3 regions of the Paenibacillus sp. FSL R5-0908 genome follow, and region 3 is predicted to be linked to each of the others. Evidence: predicted binding sites of a transcription regulator. Region 3 holds the regulator's gene; each other region holds the start of a gene.
What was found. The regulator Rex, encoded in region 3, represses fermentation and respiration genes when NADH is low (regulators of the CRP and FNR family bind a similar motif). The targets are predictions, from matches to a motif close to TTGTGAAATATTTCACAA.
Positions count from the first base shown of each region.

Region 1 (5,291 bases), 2.1 Mb from region 3:
CTGTAGTAAACATCCCTTCATGTCCAAGTTGATCTCCAAGCGCTATGTAATAGCCTTCTGAATAGCCGTCTCCATAAACAAGCTTCATTTCAAATTCCGGACCCCAATCCAGATCATCAGAAAATTTTTTACTCTTGTTCATAGCCTCCGCAAGCGTCTTGATCAAAACAGAATCCTTTAGCGTTAAGCTCTCTGAGTGCAAAGGACGATCCGCTTGTTTCTGATCACTAGTTGCGACGGGTGTCAACGACACGCCTTCGATCCATCTGGCATTGATGAAGCCCAAATCACTTTTACATCCGCTTAACACTACGACCAATAACAAAGATGCTATCCATATTAACCGCCTAATGCGAATCGCCTCCAATACATAAGCATATTCCAATTATAACAGTGTCTATAAATATATAAAAACGACTTTACGAACACGCGATTAAAAAAAGACTACAACCTGCTTATTAAAGCGTGGTTCTAGTCTTAACATGGCAATTGATTAGATTGCTCCCATCGTTTTGAGCCAAGCATCCGCAATAAGTGCATGACCTGCAGGAGTAGGATGTACTCCATCATATGCCCAGTAAGCCGGTTCTGCTTTTACGGAAGCCGCTGCAAAAAGTCCATCTAGCTGAACCAGCGGCGCCCCATATTCACGTGCCAGCTCGCGGACAATATGAATTTTAGGATCAAGATCCTGACGCCAAGTTCTACGATCTTCCGGTACAGGCAAAACAAAAGGCTCTATAAGCACTAATTTAGCAGCTAAAGATTTCTGAGTGCGTTCGATCAGGTCCCGATACGAAGCTTCAAACTGCTCGGGAGTGGTTTCTTCACCAGAATCAAAACGCCGCCAAGTGTCGTTAATTCCAATATAAATAGACACCCACGTCGGCTTCAAATCCAGGCAATCCTTATCCCAACGTCCCTGCAAATCAACAATACGATTACCACCAATACCACGGTTAAAAAAAGTAAGATTCTTCTCTGGATATAAATGCCCCAGTCGAGCGGCGACCATCATTGCATAACCTACTCCAAGTGATGAAGCGTCTTCATGATTACGCCCCCAGTCTGTTATGCTGTCCCCTTGAAACAGAATGACATCGTTTTGTTGGAATATCATAAATGAAATCCTCCTCTAACTACCTCTGTTAATATAACCCAATCTATTATATCAAATACAATGAATACAGCCTACTGTGAAACATCAATAATGCAAACATTTCACTAAAAAAACAATAACAAAAACCCCGCTCAGATTTGAGCAGGGTTTAAGGTTAAACTATATTAGTACGCTAGGCTGAACAATCCTTTAATGTGGGACAAGTAACGGATATTACTTGCTTCCTTCATCAGAGTTGCAGGTAAGCCTTTTAATGGAGTAGAACTTGCACCAACGATGGCAACACCGTCTTTACGGCCTAAGCTAGCAAGTGTACCAGAGTTGATTGGACTAAAGCTTTCAAACGATTTATTTTTCAAGAAGGCATACAGATTGTATCCGATCAATTCACCCATTTGCCAAGCGATTTGAGCAGTTGGAGGGTAAGGACGTCCATCTTCTGCAAAGACCACCGCGCTGTCACCAGCAACGAATACATCTTTGTGGGAAGTGGATTGCAAGAATTCATTCACCGTTGCACGACCGCGGTTAACTTCAAGACCGGATTCGCCGATGAGTGGATTTCCTTGTACGCCACCAGTCCATACAAATGTGTTAGCAATAATTTTTTGACCGTCTTTCAAGTCAATCGCATTGCCTTCTACATTCGTAACAGGAAGACCTGTCAAGAATTGAACACCACGTTTTTCCAAGCTTGCTACAGCACGTTCGATCAATGCATCTGGCAATACTGGAAGGATTTTAGGACCTGCTTCAACGAGCATAAGCTTAATTTCTTTAGGATCAACGCCATATTTTTTAGTAAGTGTAGGCAATACATCCGCGATTTCACCAACAAGCTCAACACCTGTTAAGCCGCCGCCACCGATCAGGATGTTTGCATCTGCTTCATTTTTCGATTTCGCATATTCACGAATACGATCTTCAATATGTTGATGAATTTTGTTAGCATCTGCAGCTGATTTCAATACCATACTGTATTGTTCAAGCCCTGGAATGCCAAAATAAGCTGTAGTGCTGCCAAGACCTACAACAAGCGCATCATAAGTAAGTGTCACACCATCAGAAAGAACAATTTGTTTGTTCTCCACAGAAAATGAATTAACCTTCGCGATTTTCAGGTCAATATCTTTACCTGCGAAAAGCTTAGTTAGAGGCATAGCTACAGCACCCTCTGCAACACTACCTGCTGCAAGACGATGCAATTCTGTAATGATTTGGTGAGTAGGATACTGATTAACTACAGTAATTTTAGCTTCATCTTTTTTGAGATATTTGCGTACGGTTAAGGCGCTTAGTAGACCACCATAACCTGCTCCTAGAATGACAATATGTTTAGACATGATGTTTCCTCCGTCCCTTACGTATAAGATATGAAAATGATTATTTCTGCTTACTGCGTTCTCCAGCAACTTGAAGGTATGCATTTACGAAACGGAAAAGCTTTTGCGCTTGCGGATCTTTCAACAACTTCATAAGACCAAAAAGACCAATAACTTCGTTACTTTCATTCGCACGATCTTTTGCTTCGATCACTGTAGCTGCCATATTCTTCGCAGAATGCACTACAGGTTCAGCAAGTTCTTTAATTGCACTTACCGTATCACTTTTCAAGACATCATCCGCTGCGACAGTTTGCACAAAGTCATAGGACTTTGTAAGCACACCAACAAGCTCAGTTAATTTTGGCAGCTGTTCCACCAAGACTGTTAATGATTCCTGAACTTCTGGTTTCAAGAGCTGTTCTAGAACATCCATTTGTTCCTTGCTGACAGCTACCTTTGGTGATTCTTGTTCAGGTTGTGTTTGAGTGATTGATTCTGACATATCCAAATCTCCTCTGCAATAAGCTTTGCTGCTTAATAGTAATGAAAAACATAAGAACTTTTAACGCCATATTTCTATTATAGCACTTATCAAGTTATAAATGTCACAAAGTTTTTGAATTTCCATAAAATTTTGTGATTTTTATTACATTATAATGAATTATTTAAATTACTAGTGTTAATTAAAACCGTTTGAGTGAATTAATGTACAAATTCATTCAAATTCTTCTCAGTTTTCAACAAAACATCTACAATGTCCATATTCTTCTCTGTTAGAAGTAACCTGAAATAAAGAGAACGCAGGAAGTTCTTTGTATTTATTCGAGTAACGTACTGGCTGTGGCTTCTAGGCCAACTGCCACATTGCGCCAAGTCGAGAATCCAATCGGTTATAGACTGCTGTGGAAGTAAATGATGATCGATGATTGTCACTATAATAGTAGCAATTCTTTCATCTTCTTCCTCCCTGAATATGTATTGATCGTTATAAAGCATCTTTTGAATAACTGTCAGAACCTCTTCTCTAACCGCGGTATCACTCTCCGAGCATAAAACCAGCTCATCCAAGGCGTCTGCGCCATGGGCTGCTGCGTGTGCCCAGCCTTCTTTCTCCATATAACCTCTTAAGTCCCGTTCTTCCTCATAATAACGAATCAAACCCTGCTTCACCTTTATAAATTCAGTGCTATCCAATATAGCCTTTTCCCTATGCCGCTGGAGAATAAGAGCAACAACCAATACAGAAAATGTTCTTGTATACACCGTCAGATCTTCTTTATTCCCAATGTGATAAAACAGATGCTGCTCGTCAAGAAGTATCCACAGCAGTTCACGAATCTCAACATCATTAAACCAATGTTTCTCATTAATCCATTTGTAGAATGTGGAATAAATCAATTCATCACGCAGTACAGACTCGGGATCTCCTATATGCTCAAGCATCAACTTCACATAATCCTTTATGTCCTCTCCACTTCTAAGCTCGTAGTCATTCTCTTCGATTCTTTGCAAATCTATCATCAATTGTTCTCTACTATTAATCAATTTATCCACCCTTTCATCCACTGTGTTTCTACATATCCTAATATCCTAATTTATGTCCTATTTTTTGACAACAGGGTATTCAAGATTAACTTCTATAAATTTTATCATTGACGAATTTTATAGGCTGTGTTATTTTGAGTTAGTAACATTTAGTTAGTTCATTTATAAATATCAGGTGTTTATATTTTACAACCGAATACATATACAACGGAGGAATACTTATGAGCGCTTTTACAGACTTGATTCAGTCCCGCAGATCCGCAATGAATTTTGTGGAAGGAGTCATCATCCCTCAGAATGAATTAGAGGAAATGTTCTCTTACGCCAGATTGGCACCATCGGCCTATAATCTACAGCATACAAATTACAAAGTGATATCTAACGAGAGTTTAAAAGAAGAAATTCGCGAAGCGGCTTACGGCCAATATAAAATCCATACTGCTTCAGCAGTTATTGTAGTGCTAGGAGATAAGCATGCTTATAAGCAGGCTCCAGAAATCTATGGCGGGCTTAAAGCTTTAGGAGCGATGTCACAAGAGGAATATGATGAGCAGATAGAGATGATTAACAATGCTTACATTGATAAGGATGCTTTTCAAAGAGATGAAGCAATACGTAATGCCTCTCTCTCGGCCATGCACTTTATGCTGATCGCCAAAGATAAAGGCTGGGATACCTGCCCGATGATCGGCTTCGATGCTGATGCTATCCAATCCACCTTGAATCTGCCGGATCATATGGTACCTGTTATGCTGATCACGATCGGCAAAGACAAAAAACATAAAATCAGACCCCGCGGCTACCGTAAGCCAGTCAATGAATTCGTTGAATTCATCTGATAATAGATACAGCAAAACGTTCCATCCGAGGGAAGTGGCGGGTGGAACATTTTTTTTAATTGGAACTCATCATGAAGATAATGAACCGTGTGCCCGATATACAAGAGAGGCTCTACTTCGCATATTGCAAAATGGCAATCGCTGCTCGTTCCCGTCGTTCAGAGTCATCACAAATCAAAGCTTCTTTCAAAATATTAAGCGCCTTAGAGAGCGTCTCCTCATCCAATTCCAGCGGACTATTCACTTCTTGTACATTAGCAGCAACACCTGTAATCCACAAATCCAAGCGAGCGCTTGGTTTTGGACCCTTATATTGTACAACCGGTGCACTTTGATTAAATAACTCCCGCACATCTGTGTTTAGTTCAGAAATCAGCAGACTTTTCAACCACGTCACACCTCGCCGATGGCATGTACCTTCGTCAACATTATCAGTTAACGCGTTGTAAAAATAATCTCCGA
Region 1 covers NZ_JBBOUV010000001.1:2,975,870-2,981,160, reverse strand. The annotation lists gene MKZ09_RS13175 (hypothetical protein) at 1-325, opposite strand, end outside; gene MKZ09_RS13170 (SGNH/GDSL hydrolase family protein) at 494-1,120, opposite strand; gene MKZ09_RS13165 (NAD(P)/FAD-dependent oxidoreductase) at 1,285-2,463, opposite strand; gene MKZ09_RS13160 (DUF1641 domain-containing protein) at 2,504-2,947, opposite strand; gene MKZ09_RS13155 (DUF2785 domain-containing protein) at 3,148-3,990, opposite strand; gene MKZ09_RS13150 (nitroreductase family protein) at 4,212-4,829, shown strand; gene MKZ09_RS13145 (hypothetical protein) at 4,942-5,291, opposite strand, start outside.
Region 1: the regulator Rex is predicted to act here: its motif matches at 3,080-3,097, upstream of MKZ09_RS13160 (DUF1641 domain-containing protein).

Region 2 (5,291 bases), 2.0 Mb from region 3:
CCGATAATCCACCGTCACCGGCCGACCGACATTAAGCGAGACGATCTCCATATCCAGTTCCTCCTGTCAGCATAGAGCTCATAAATATCTCATCCACATAACGGCCGCCAAGATAAAACTCCTCCCGCAGACGTCCCTCTTCCACAAAACCGCATTTCCGGTAAAAAGAAATCGCTGATTCATTACAGGATAATACACGCAGGCGAAGCTTACGAATAGCATGCGCCGCAGCATGTTCCTTAATGGCTTCCATGAGCTGCCGGCCGATGCCTAAACGTTGATAGTTCGGATGAACAGCAATATTAACCTCGCACACATGCCGGTTGCTCTCCATTCTACTAGGGCAGCCAAACCCGACATATCCGCATAGCTTGTCATCTTGTAGCGCTACGAGCTGAGAGCCCGGAGGAGCATTCAGCAAGAAATCCTCTTGTGAGCGCCACAACATAGGTCCCGGGCTAGTGTCCTCTGTCCAAATCAGATGGTCCAGATCAATCAGTTCTCGCACGTCTTTAATCTCTGATGGTCTAATAGTTAACCTTGCCTTGTTGATTTGTTTCATAAGATGTACACCCCTTGCCTTGCACCTCTATAGAATTCACAGCAGATGTTGGAATCCACTGTGTATAGTTATCTTACGGACCGCTCTAACGAATGGCCTTTACGATTGACTAAAGAATGGATGACGAAAAATCCTACAGACAGCAGCGCCATCGCACAGGCCAGCCAGGCTGTCGGTGCCAAACCACCGCTATCATACAGTCTGCCCATGAAGTAAGGGCCAATGACTCTCCCGACTGCACCAATCCCTCCGCTTAGTCCCAAATAAAATGGTGCGCTGCGCCCCGCATGATCCGAGATAAAGGATGGCATCGCTGGAGAAATCAGCATTTCTCCCAGTGTAGCAAGCACCATTCCGAGCACTAAGCCAGGATAATTAGGCATCCACAAAAGAAACGCATAGCCACCCAAATAAAACAGGGCACTTGCAGTCATTTGCGCCGTTGAGGTAGACGCGAACCAGCGCTTAATCATTGTTACCAATGGCTGAGCTGCAAAAATCAAAATACCGTTCAGTGTCCAGAGAAAACCATAAGTTTTCTTAGGCCAGCCCTCTGAAATAATGAACGGAGATACCCCTGTATTCCAGATAGAGTTACCGAGAAGCAGGAACAAAGAACCGATCCCCATATAAAGATAAATACGAGTATGCCCCATTAGCTTCCACGTGGATTGTTTCTCTGGTTCATTCTTCTGATGCCCCATTACCTCATGCGCAGGTTCTCCACCGATTTTCTTCAGATATATAAAAAAGAAACCCGCAAATACCGCCGAGGTTACACCATTCATCACAAAGCTTAGCATATAGGAAATATCAGCCAAAAAACCACTTAATGCTGTCCCCAGTGCTACACCAATATTATTGGCGACATAAATAACATTAAACAGCTCACCACGCTGCTTCGTGAAACGAAAGCCGATAAATGCCTGAATGGCAGGTAATGATAAGGAATTAAATAATCCTACCAGTCCCATTGCTACCATAAATAACGTCCAGTTGTTACTAGCTGCCGGCAAGGTGAACAGTGCCAAAGCATTCATGGCGAGCGCTCCGACAATCAGCCGGTTAACGCCTACCTTATGATAGAGTGAGCCCCCGAGTAGTTGACCCACGATCCCACCAACCGATTGAATAAGAATCACCAGTCCAGCATCTGACATGCTGCGTCCAAGCTCATCAAATACATACATCGTAACGAGCGGCCACATCAACGCACTACCTGTTGCGTTAATTAGGCTGGCAATGAGAAATATTTTCACTTCTTTTGGATATGCCTGTAAAAACTTCATAAGTAGTGTACATCCCCTGTTATATATGTGTCATTAATTCATCCAGTATCATCCCAAAACAGGGCTATGAGCAAGCATACACATTGACGTTTTATCGTGATAAAGTACGCATGAAATCTAGAGGATAAAACGCACATATCGCATGAAATATCCCGTCTCCCTTGGGGTTCACGTCCGCAGTCCTCCCTAGTTCTAATATCTATTCTTATTTTAAAGCCGTGGCTGTCGTCCGTAAAGCAAACTAAACAAGAAGAAACTGATTCGCTATCCGAAAGACGGGGTAATAGAGCCTAGAAACACTCCCCCTTCAAAATTCGCCGTGATCCGATTTCGTTCCCCCGAGCGCGGATATATCACGGCGGATTTTTTTGTGTCTACATAACAAAAAGCACCCCTAAAACATTAACGCCACCAATAAGGCAGACCTTGAATGTTCTATGGAGTGCTCTATAAGACGAGCTTAAGCGTGTTTTTTGACACTGCTGCCGGACATGCTATCTACGGATTGAATAGCCGTAGGTGCTTTACGCAAGTATGCCATCCAATAGGCAGCTGCGACAAATATTGCTCCACCCGTTAGATTGCCGAGCCAGACGGGAACAAAGTTAGTGAAGTATTGCCCCCATGAATAATAACCTTCAAAAATAGCTGCTGGAATTAGGAACATGTTAGCTACAACGTGCTGGAATCCGATCGCAACAAAGGCCATCGTTGGAAACCAAATACCAAGGATTTTGCCGCTGAAGTTATCTGCTCCGTAGGAGAGCCATACGGCCAGTGCAACGAGCCAGTTACAGCCGATACCCGAAACAAATGCCGGAAAGAATTCTGCATCGATTTTATGACCAGCCATATCCACCAATTTTTCTAAATATACACCCTCTGAAGTTAAACCCACCACATGACCGAAGAAATAAGCTACAAATAATGCCCCTGCCAGATTACTAATCGTAATGAGCAAAAGATTCTTCACAACTTCCCAGAAAGAAATCTTCTTAGCCATAAAAGCGAGCGGCACGGCCATCATATTTCCTGTCAGCAGTTCTCCACCTGCAAGGAGTACCATGATCAGCCCAACAGGGAAGACTGCGGCTCCGATAAAGTTAGCAATGGAACCCCATTCCTGTGGTGCGCCAGCAATGACGCGAATATCTAATAAAAACCCGAGCGCAATAAACGCTCCTCCCAAAAAGCCCAGAATAAGTACGGTACTTAGCGGATTATGAGCTTTTTTTATGCCGTTCTCTACAGTTACTTCGGCAATTTGCTGCGGTTTGCTATAAGCCATGGTTCCTATCCCCTTCATCTATTTACTTCAAATTTGTTCCTTTATGACCATTGTAGCGTGTCGTAAAACACATTAACGTGATAATTATCACTTTGAGAAAACTAAGTGAAAGTTTTCACTGACATGTCAAATTTACTCCGGCCTGTGCACAATTAGAAGTTTGCGACTGACCTACTAAGCCAGCATATCTTGTTTCGTTGGATTACATTTGGGCGTACGCAGCAGCTATCGGACTCAGTTGACCCTATATGCAGCTATATCTCACTGGAGCTATACCTAACTGGAGTCATACCTCACTGAAATCATACCTCACTATAGTCATACTTCACTATAGTCATACTTCACTATAGTCATACTTCACTATAGTCATACTTCACTATCGGCATTCTATCGGACTCGGATGACTCTAATCGTAGCTTTTGAGCATATTTGGCCCACACCTGGACATCGGACCCAGATGCCCCTAATCTTAACTTTCGAGCACATTTGGATTGCTATCGGACCCCATAGTCGCTATTAGCACGAAAAACACACTCAATGCACCTCATTCTATGTAATAGCTGCATTGGAGTCTGAAATCACACTCAAACGGCGATTTATTGCTAATTAGCGGCTTCTGAGTCCGAAAGCTTTTGCGGAGGGATGATGACTCGGCACGATCGGACTCAGATGACCCTATACGTAACTTTCGAGCACATTTGGCTTGCTATCGGACCCCATAGTCGCTATTAGCACGAAAAACACACTCAATGCACCTCATTCTAAGTAATAGCTGCATTGGAGTCCGAAACCACGCTCAAACGGCGATTAATTGCTAAATAGCGCCTTCTGAGTCCGAAAGCTTCTGCGGAGGGATGATGACTCAGCACGATCGGACTCAGATGACCCTAGTCGTAACTTTCGAGCACATTTGGCTTGCTACCATCACCGAAGCCATTGGATTGCATCTACCCAAGCAGCTAATCATTCTGCACCTAACAAAAAAAGCAGCAATCCTCCCGTTACAGGAGAATCGCTGCTTTTCTAGCTTTATAAGGTTGTCTTTTCGTCGATAAATCACTCAGAAACAATCGTTTCTTTTTAAACCGTTACAGCCTCTTTGCTTGGTACTGTTGTCGGCAGCGCTTGAAGACCTACTGTATTCAGGAAGTTCCAAGGTTTATTGTAATGCGGTTGGAAGAAGAAATCGATAAAGGCTAGTTGGTCGATTGTCATTTGATTTTGAATACATACAGACACTGTGTTGATCGATTGCGTCAGATCCATCTTGGACATAATTTGAGCCCCGAGAATACGGCGTGTGGCGCGATCAAACACTACTTTTAACTGAACCTGCTCAAAGGTTGGCATAAATTCCGGACGGTAGTTATCAATAATCATGGCGGTTTCTACGTCCATTCCTTCAGCCTTAGCTCCTTCTTCAGTAAGCCCTGTTGCAGCGATATTGTCTTCATAAATCTTAATGCCCGAAGTCCCTTGTGTACCCATATAAGGAATGGTTTCTGTTACCAAGTTGCGTGCAACTAAGGTTCCCATCCGCACAGCATTGGTTGCCAGTGGGATATAGGCGTGTTTGCCTGTAGGGTTGTAATGAATCGCACAGCTGTCGCCAGCGGCATATACATCCGGGCAGCTAGTCTGCATATAGTTATTGACTACAATGGCACCATTAGGCAGCATATCGACTTGACCTTTTAAGAGTTCAGTATTAGGACGGAAACCAATGCAGAGAATGACCAGATCTGTCTCATGCTCACCTTTGCTTGTAATAACCTTTGTAACCTTACCGTCTTTGCCTGCAAAAGAGCTGACCTTCTCATTCAGTGCCAATTTAATCCCATGATCCTGAAAAGATTGTTCGATCGGTGCAGTAAATTCTTGGTCCAGATATTTACTCAGAATGCGATCTTCACCATCAATTAGCGTAACTTGCTTACCATTCATTTGAAAAGCTTCCACCAGTTCAACGCCGATATATCCAGCACCGACGACGGTTATTTTATTCGCTTGTTTAGCTTTTTCTATAATAGTGTTGGAATGATCATAGTTCTTGGAAAGTAAAATCCCCTCGAGTTCAAACCCTTCAAGCTTCGGCACAATCGGCCATGAACCTGTAGTCATAATCAGCTTATCGTAGGTGTCAGCGAACTCG
Region 2 covers NZ_JBBOUV010000001.1:7,049,335-7,054,625, forward strand. The annotation lists gene MKZ09_RS32285 (MOSC domain-containing protein) at 1-51, opposite strand, end outside; gene MKZ09_RS32290 (GNAT family N-acetyltransferase) at 32-562, opposite strand; gene MKZ09_RS32295 (MFS transporter) at 631-1,851, opposite strand; gene MKZ09_RS32300 (formate/nitrite transporter family protein) at 2,312-3,139, opposite strand; gene MKZ09_RS32305 (FAD-dependent oxidoreductase) at 4,220-5,291, opposite strand, start outside.
Region 2: the regulator Rex is predicted to act here: its motif matches at 3,243-3,260, upstream of MKZ09_RS32300 (formate/nitrite transporter family protein).

Region 3 (5,291 bases):
TCAGTATAATAATTTATAGCTACTTGAGAGCTCATCAGAGAGACTGAAGTCTCTTATTGCTGTTCTAATTACAAGTAGTAGTATATCACAGGTGTATATACTAATTTCAAAATAAATGTGAATATATTTAAAATTTAATTTTTTAAATATTTCCATCAATACCAAATATATTCCTCACTTTCGACAAAATCGGCCTTGATTTTTAATCAATCAGCCTATTTTTGTGTGTGAATTTAAGAGAATATTCGGTGATAACCACCCATTCAGTATATCACTTAGTATATCACTTTTGTACATCAAATAAATGTAAACAAGCGAACTTATACTAAGTTCGCTTGTTTACTATGCCACCCTTAATTTCCTTATGTTCAGCTTAACTTTTAGGTAAACTGTAACCTTCGCCCATTCGGGACCCATCCGAAAAGCGATAAAATTGATAATAATACCGACCGCTCTGTTTATAAAAAAGCTGCCAAGCATACTCTCCGTTATATACTCCCGGCAGCAAGCGTTCAATCGTTATGTCCGGAAGATCAGCTTTGATAATGCCGCGTATTTGGGCTTCCGAGGTTCCTTTACTTAGTTCCTCAGCAAACACTGCATCGTCGCCTTCAGCAAATTTTCCATCTACCGTAAAGCGGACCCAGGTCATAAGAGCAGTCCCGGCTTCATTTTTCCCTGTTAATACCCAGTACACTGCATTTTCATCCCAAACCGATTTTTGTGCTTTGGTTACCTCTGTTAGACCCGCTCTGGTTTTGGCAACATCCTTAGCGATATCACGCTCGTTCCATTGATCTTTCATAATATAGGCATAGAACTGGATAAGTCCAAACCCCAGGAGCAGAATCAGAACTGACCCCAGGAGGATCCATTTTTTCCTTTTCTTCAAGGTACAGCTCCCTTTCTAGTAATATATCTTTTTTGATTATATAACACACCCGCGTGTTTATCCAAAATTTCATAATTTTCTAGCTTTCCCAGCCTTAAAAATGCACAAAAGGCCGCAACTTTTGCTAAAAGCAAAAAGTCGCAGCCTATTATTTATTCGTTATTCTCCAGACTTAACGCTTCAATAAACCTTCGAAGGCTTCTTGCGCTTTACGCCGGATAGCTTCCTCATCCAGGGTTAAGCATTGTCCATGCTTGATGACCTGTTTACCATTCACCCACACATGCTCAACATCCTTAGCGCTAGCAGAGTAAACTGCATGAGACAACAGATCTGTGTGTGGCAGCAAATGCGGCTGATCGATATCAATAGCAATGAAATCAGCTTTCATCCCTACAGCAAGTCTGCCTACATTATTTAAAAAGATGGACTGCGCGCCATATTCTGTAGCCATACGCAGAGCCTCTGGAGCTGGAACAGCCGTTGGATCACCGCTGACACCCTTATGAATGAGAGCTGCAAGCCGCATCTCTTCAAACATATCCAAGTTATTGTTGCTTGCCGCGCCATCCGTGCCAAGAGACACCTTCACACCAGCTTTTAGAAGATCAGTAACCCGAGCCACTCCGCTAGCCAGCTTCAAATTACTGCCCGGATTATGAGATACACCCACATTATGGCGAGCCAAGATCTCAATCTCTTCATCATTTAAATGAACACCATGTGCAACTATCGAGGGACGTGTGAACATTCCAAGCTTCTCTAAGTGAGCTACAGGACGCAACCCGTAATCCGCCACATTTTGTTCCACTTCACGTTTCGTTTCGGACATATGCGTATGCATCGGTAAATCCAGATCATGCGCTGCCTGCACGAACTTAACCAGGAAGTCCGGAGGGCAAGTATAAGGGGCATGTGGCGAGATCATAGTAGTAATTCTACCGTCAGCCTTTCCATGCCAGTTACGGGCAAAAGAAATCGCTTCCGCAAGCTTGTGATTCTGTACATCCTCTGGACATAACCCTATCACACCACGCATCAATACGGAACGGATACCTGATAACTCAGCTACCTCGGCTACTCGGTCCATATGATCATACATATCGAGGAAGGTCGTAGTTCCACCCTTCAGCATTTCCAATACAGATAAGGAGGTTCCCCAGTATACATCATCACCGGTGAACTTTTCCTCCATCGGCCACATCTTCTCCTGAAGCCACACTTGTAGCGCTAAATCATCTCCATATCCACGCAGCAAAGACATCGCCGCATGACCATGTGTGTTTACAAGTCCAGGCATGAACAGCAGACGGCTGCCATCAACCACTTGCACTCCAGCTTCCATCTGAGGCTCTTCTTTTCCTATGTAAGTGATTAAATCATCTTCAATAGTCATATATCCACTCAGAACCGGCTCATCCGTTCCCGGAGTCAGAAAATACCCGCCCTTAATTATCGTTTTATTGTTGTTCATGTTCGCTTTCTTCCTTTCCATCCCGCAAGTAATAAGCAAGACTTTGCAGATCAGTTGTAAAATCAGCTGCATGCACCCGGATATTCGGTGGTGTCTTCAGAATCACAGGGGCAAAGTTCAAAATCGCTTCAATCCCAGAAGAAATGAGAATATCTGCTACATTTTGAGCTTCTGAATCAGGTACGGTAATAATGGCAATGCGAATACCTTGCTCACGAATCGTGCTGCCTAGTTCATCCATCGGTTGCACAGTAAGGGAGTTGATCTTACGTCCAACCTTAGGAGCGTACGAATCAAATATAGCCGTGATTTTCATAGTATCTTTAAGATATGCATTGTAATTAGACAAGGCATGTCCGAGATTACCTGCTCCAACTAAAGCTACATTAAGCTGTTGATCCAGCTTCAGGATATGACGGATTTTCTCAATAAGATACGTTACATCGTAGCCGATACCTTTTCTGCCGAAGTCACCAAAATATGCTAAATCCTTACGAATCTGTGCGGGATTAAGATCAAGCTTTTGTCCAAGTTCCTGAGAGGAAACTGTTAATATTTCGCGATTCTGGAGATCATTCAAAAAACGCAAGTACACAGGCAGTCTGCGAACAACGGCTTCTGATATTTTATCCGATTTCATATTTTTCCTCCTAAAAATAATAATGTTCTTGTGTAAATCCATATTCAAACGTCTACCTCTCCTTACTAAGGGCGGTACTGTAACAGACCGCCCTTAAGGATAAGGAGGAGCTAAACTGAAGACGAGCGTTTTAAGAAGCGCCGCCATCCTCTAGCCATTCCGCTATGCGGGGGACCATTTGATCAGTAAGCATATGCTCCATTTTGGGACCAGGCAATGAATAAAGGAAATACTTTCCGTAATGAGATTCAATAACCCTTGTATCATAAACAATAACTATTCCGCGATCCTGCGCCGTGCGAACCAGTCTTCCGAATCCCTGCTTAAAACGAATAACCGCTTGAGGAACAGATAATTTCATGAACGGATTCTTCTTCTGGGCCTGCAATAACTCCGACTTCGCTTCCGCCAACGGGTGATTCGGCGGTTGAAACGGAAGTCTCACGATGGCCAGGCAAGTCAGTGCTTCACCTGGAATATCTACACCTTCCCAGAAGCTGCTCGTCCCCAGCAGAACGGATGCTGCACTGTCCTGAAAGCGGCGGATCAGCTTACTCCGGCTGCCACCTTCCACGCCTTGACCAAGCACCGTAATCTCTTGTGAGGCCAAAGCCTCTTTAAGCGGATCATATACCTGACGCAGCATTTTATAAGAAGTAAACAGAACCAGCATCCGCCCACGTGTTGTTTTAGCAGCTTCCGATAATGACTGTACGAGTGTATCGACAAATCGAGCATCGCCCACACTGCCCTTCACACTAGGAAAATCACGCGGTATAACTAACAGTGCCTGCTCACGATACTTAAAGGGAGATGGAAGGAGTGAGGTCATTAGACGTCCCTCTTCCGCAGCTTCGTTAAGTCCGAGATTATCAATCATAAATTGAAAAGATTTATCTACAGACAGCGTCGCCGAGGTAAGCACGATGCTTTTTTTCTTATCGAAGAACAACTCTTTAAGCTGGCTGCTAACATCCACAGGGACGGCATACAGCTGTAGTGATTTGCTGCGGTAATTTCCATTTGCCTCCAGCCAATATACTACATTATCGTCATTCAGCCCCATAAAGAATCTTACTTGCTCACGAATGGAAGCCAAATCCTTAAATAAACCGCTAATATCAGTAACAAGACTGTCTGCTGAGGATTGGCTTTCCTGGTCACGCATCTCGTTAAGCATTTTATCACCCTTACGGATGATGTCGCTTAACGTCAGATTCATAGTGTTCTCTAGCGCAACTAATTCATCCCAATCCTTCGGCTTACGGGCGGGAAGCAACCGCATAACCAGTTGTCCCGCTTCCCCCGCCCCTGCATCACTGCGTTCCGGCAAAAGGCTGAACAGCTTGTCGCTGAGTGCATCCCAGGTTTCTTTGACGGTAAGCAGATCCGGGTAAATCCGATCGATGACTCCGCTCCATTCTGAAGCCTCTTCACTGCCTGACGACTGTAATATCTGGCGCAGAGCAGGAAGCTGTCCGTTTCGGCTATCTTTATACAGTCGCGATAACGTGTGTGCCACAGTGAAATGCTTCATATGCATGCCAAGATGTTTACCAGCCACATCTTCTAAATGATGTGCTTCATCAATGACAAGATGCTCGTAAGCCGGAAGCAGCTGGTGCCCAGCCTTAACATCTGCGAATAGCTTAGAGTGGTTTGTAATGACCACGTCAGCAATCCCAGCTTCATGCTTAGCCCTATGATAATAACATTTGCGGAACCACGGACAGGAACGGCCCAGACAGGAGTCGGTATCGCTTGCCACCGTCTCCCAGAAATCACCACCCCGGCCGCTTAAATTCAGCTCTTCATCATCCCCTGATTCACTTTGAGTGAGCCATACGATCATCTGAGCGGCAGTAAGCGCATCTTCCCTTGGGCTTATAAAGTCCTTTTTATTAATTTTATGCTCAAACTTACGCAGACACAAATAATGTCCTCTTCCCTTAAAAATAGCAGCTTTAAACGGAAAAGGAACTACCTGCGTTAACAAAGGGATATCCCGCTCGCGCAATTGGTCCTGCAGATTAATAGTATGAGTGCTGACCATGACTTTTTCATTGGTGCGAACGCTTTGATAAATGGCAGGCAACAAATAACCGAGCGATTTACCGGTTCCTGTGCCCGCTTCGATCAGTAGGTGTTTGTCTTCGGCAAGTGCCGTCATCACCTCATTGATCATAATATCCTGAGCTTCCCGGCTTTCATACTGCGGTAATGTGTCTTTAAGTCGTTTGGTTACTTCGTCCATATAATCAGTAAAAGATAAATTCGCTAGCGGA
Region 3 covers NZ_JBBOUV010000001.1:5,073,981-5,079,271, forward strand. The annotation lists gene MKZ09_RS23080 (cell wall elongation regulator TseB-like domain-containing protein) at 374-892, opposite strand; gene MKZ09_RS23085 (amidohydrolase) at 1,065-2,366, opposite strand; gene MKZ09_RS23090 (redox-sensing transcriptional repressor Rex) at 2,353-3,006, opposite strand; gene dinG (ATP-dependent DNA helicase DinG) at 3,137-5,291, opposite strand, start outside.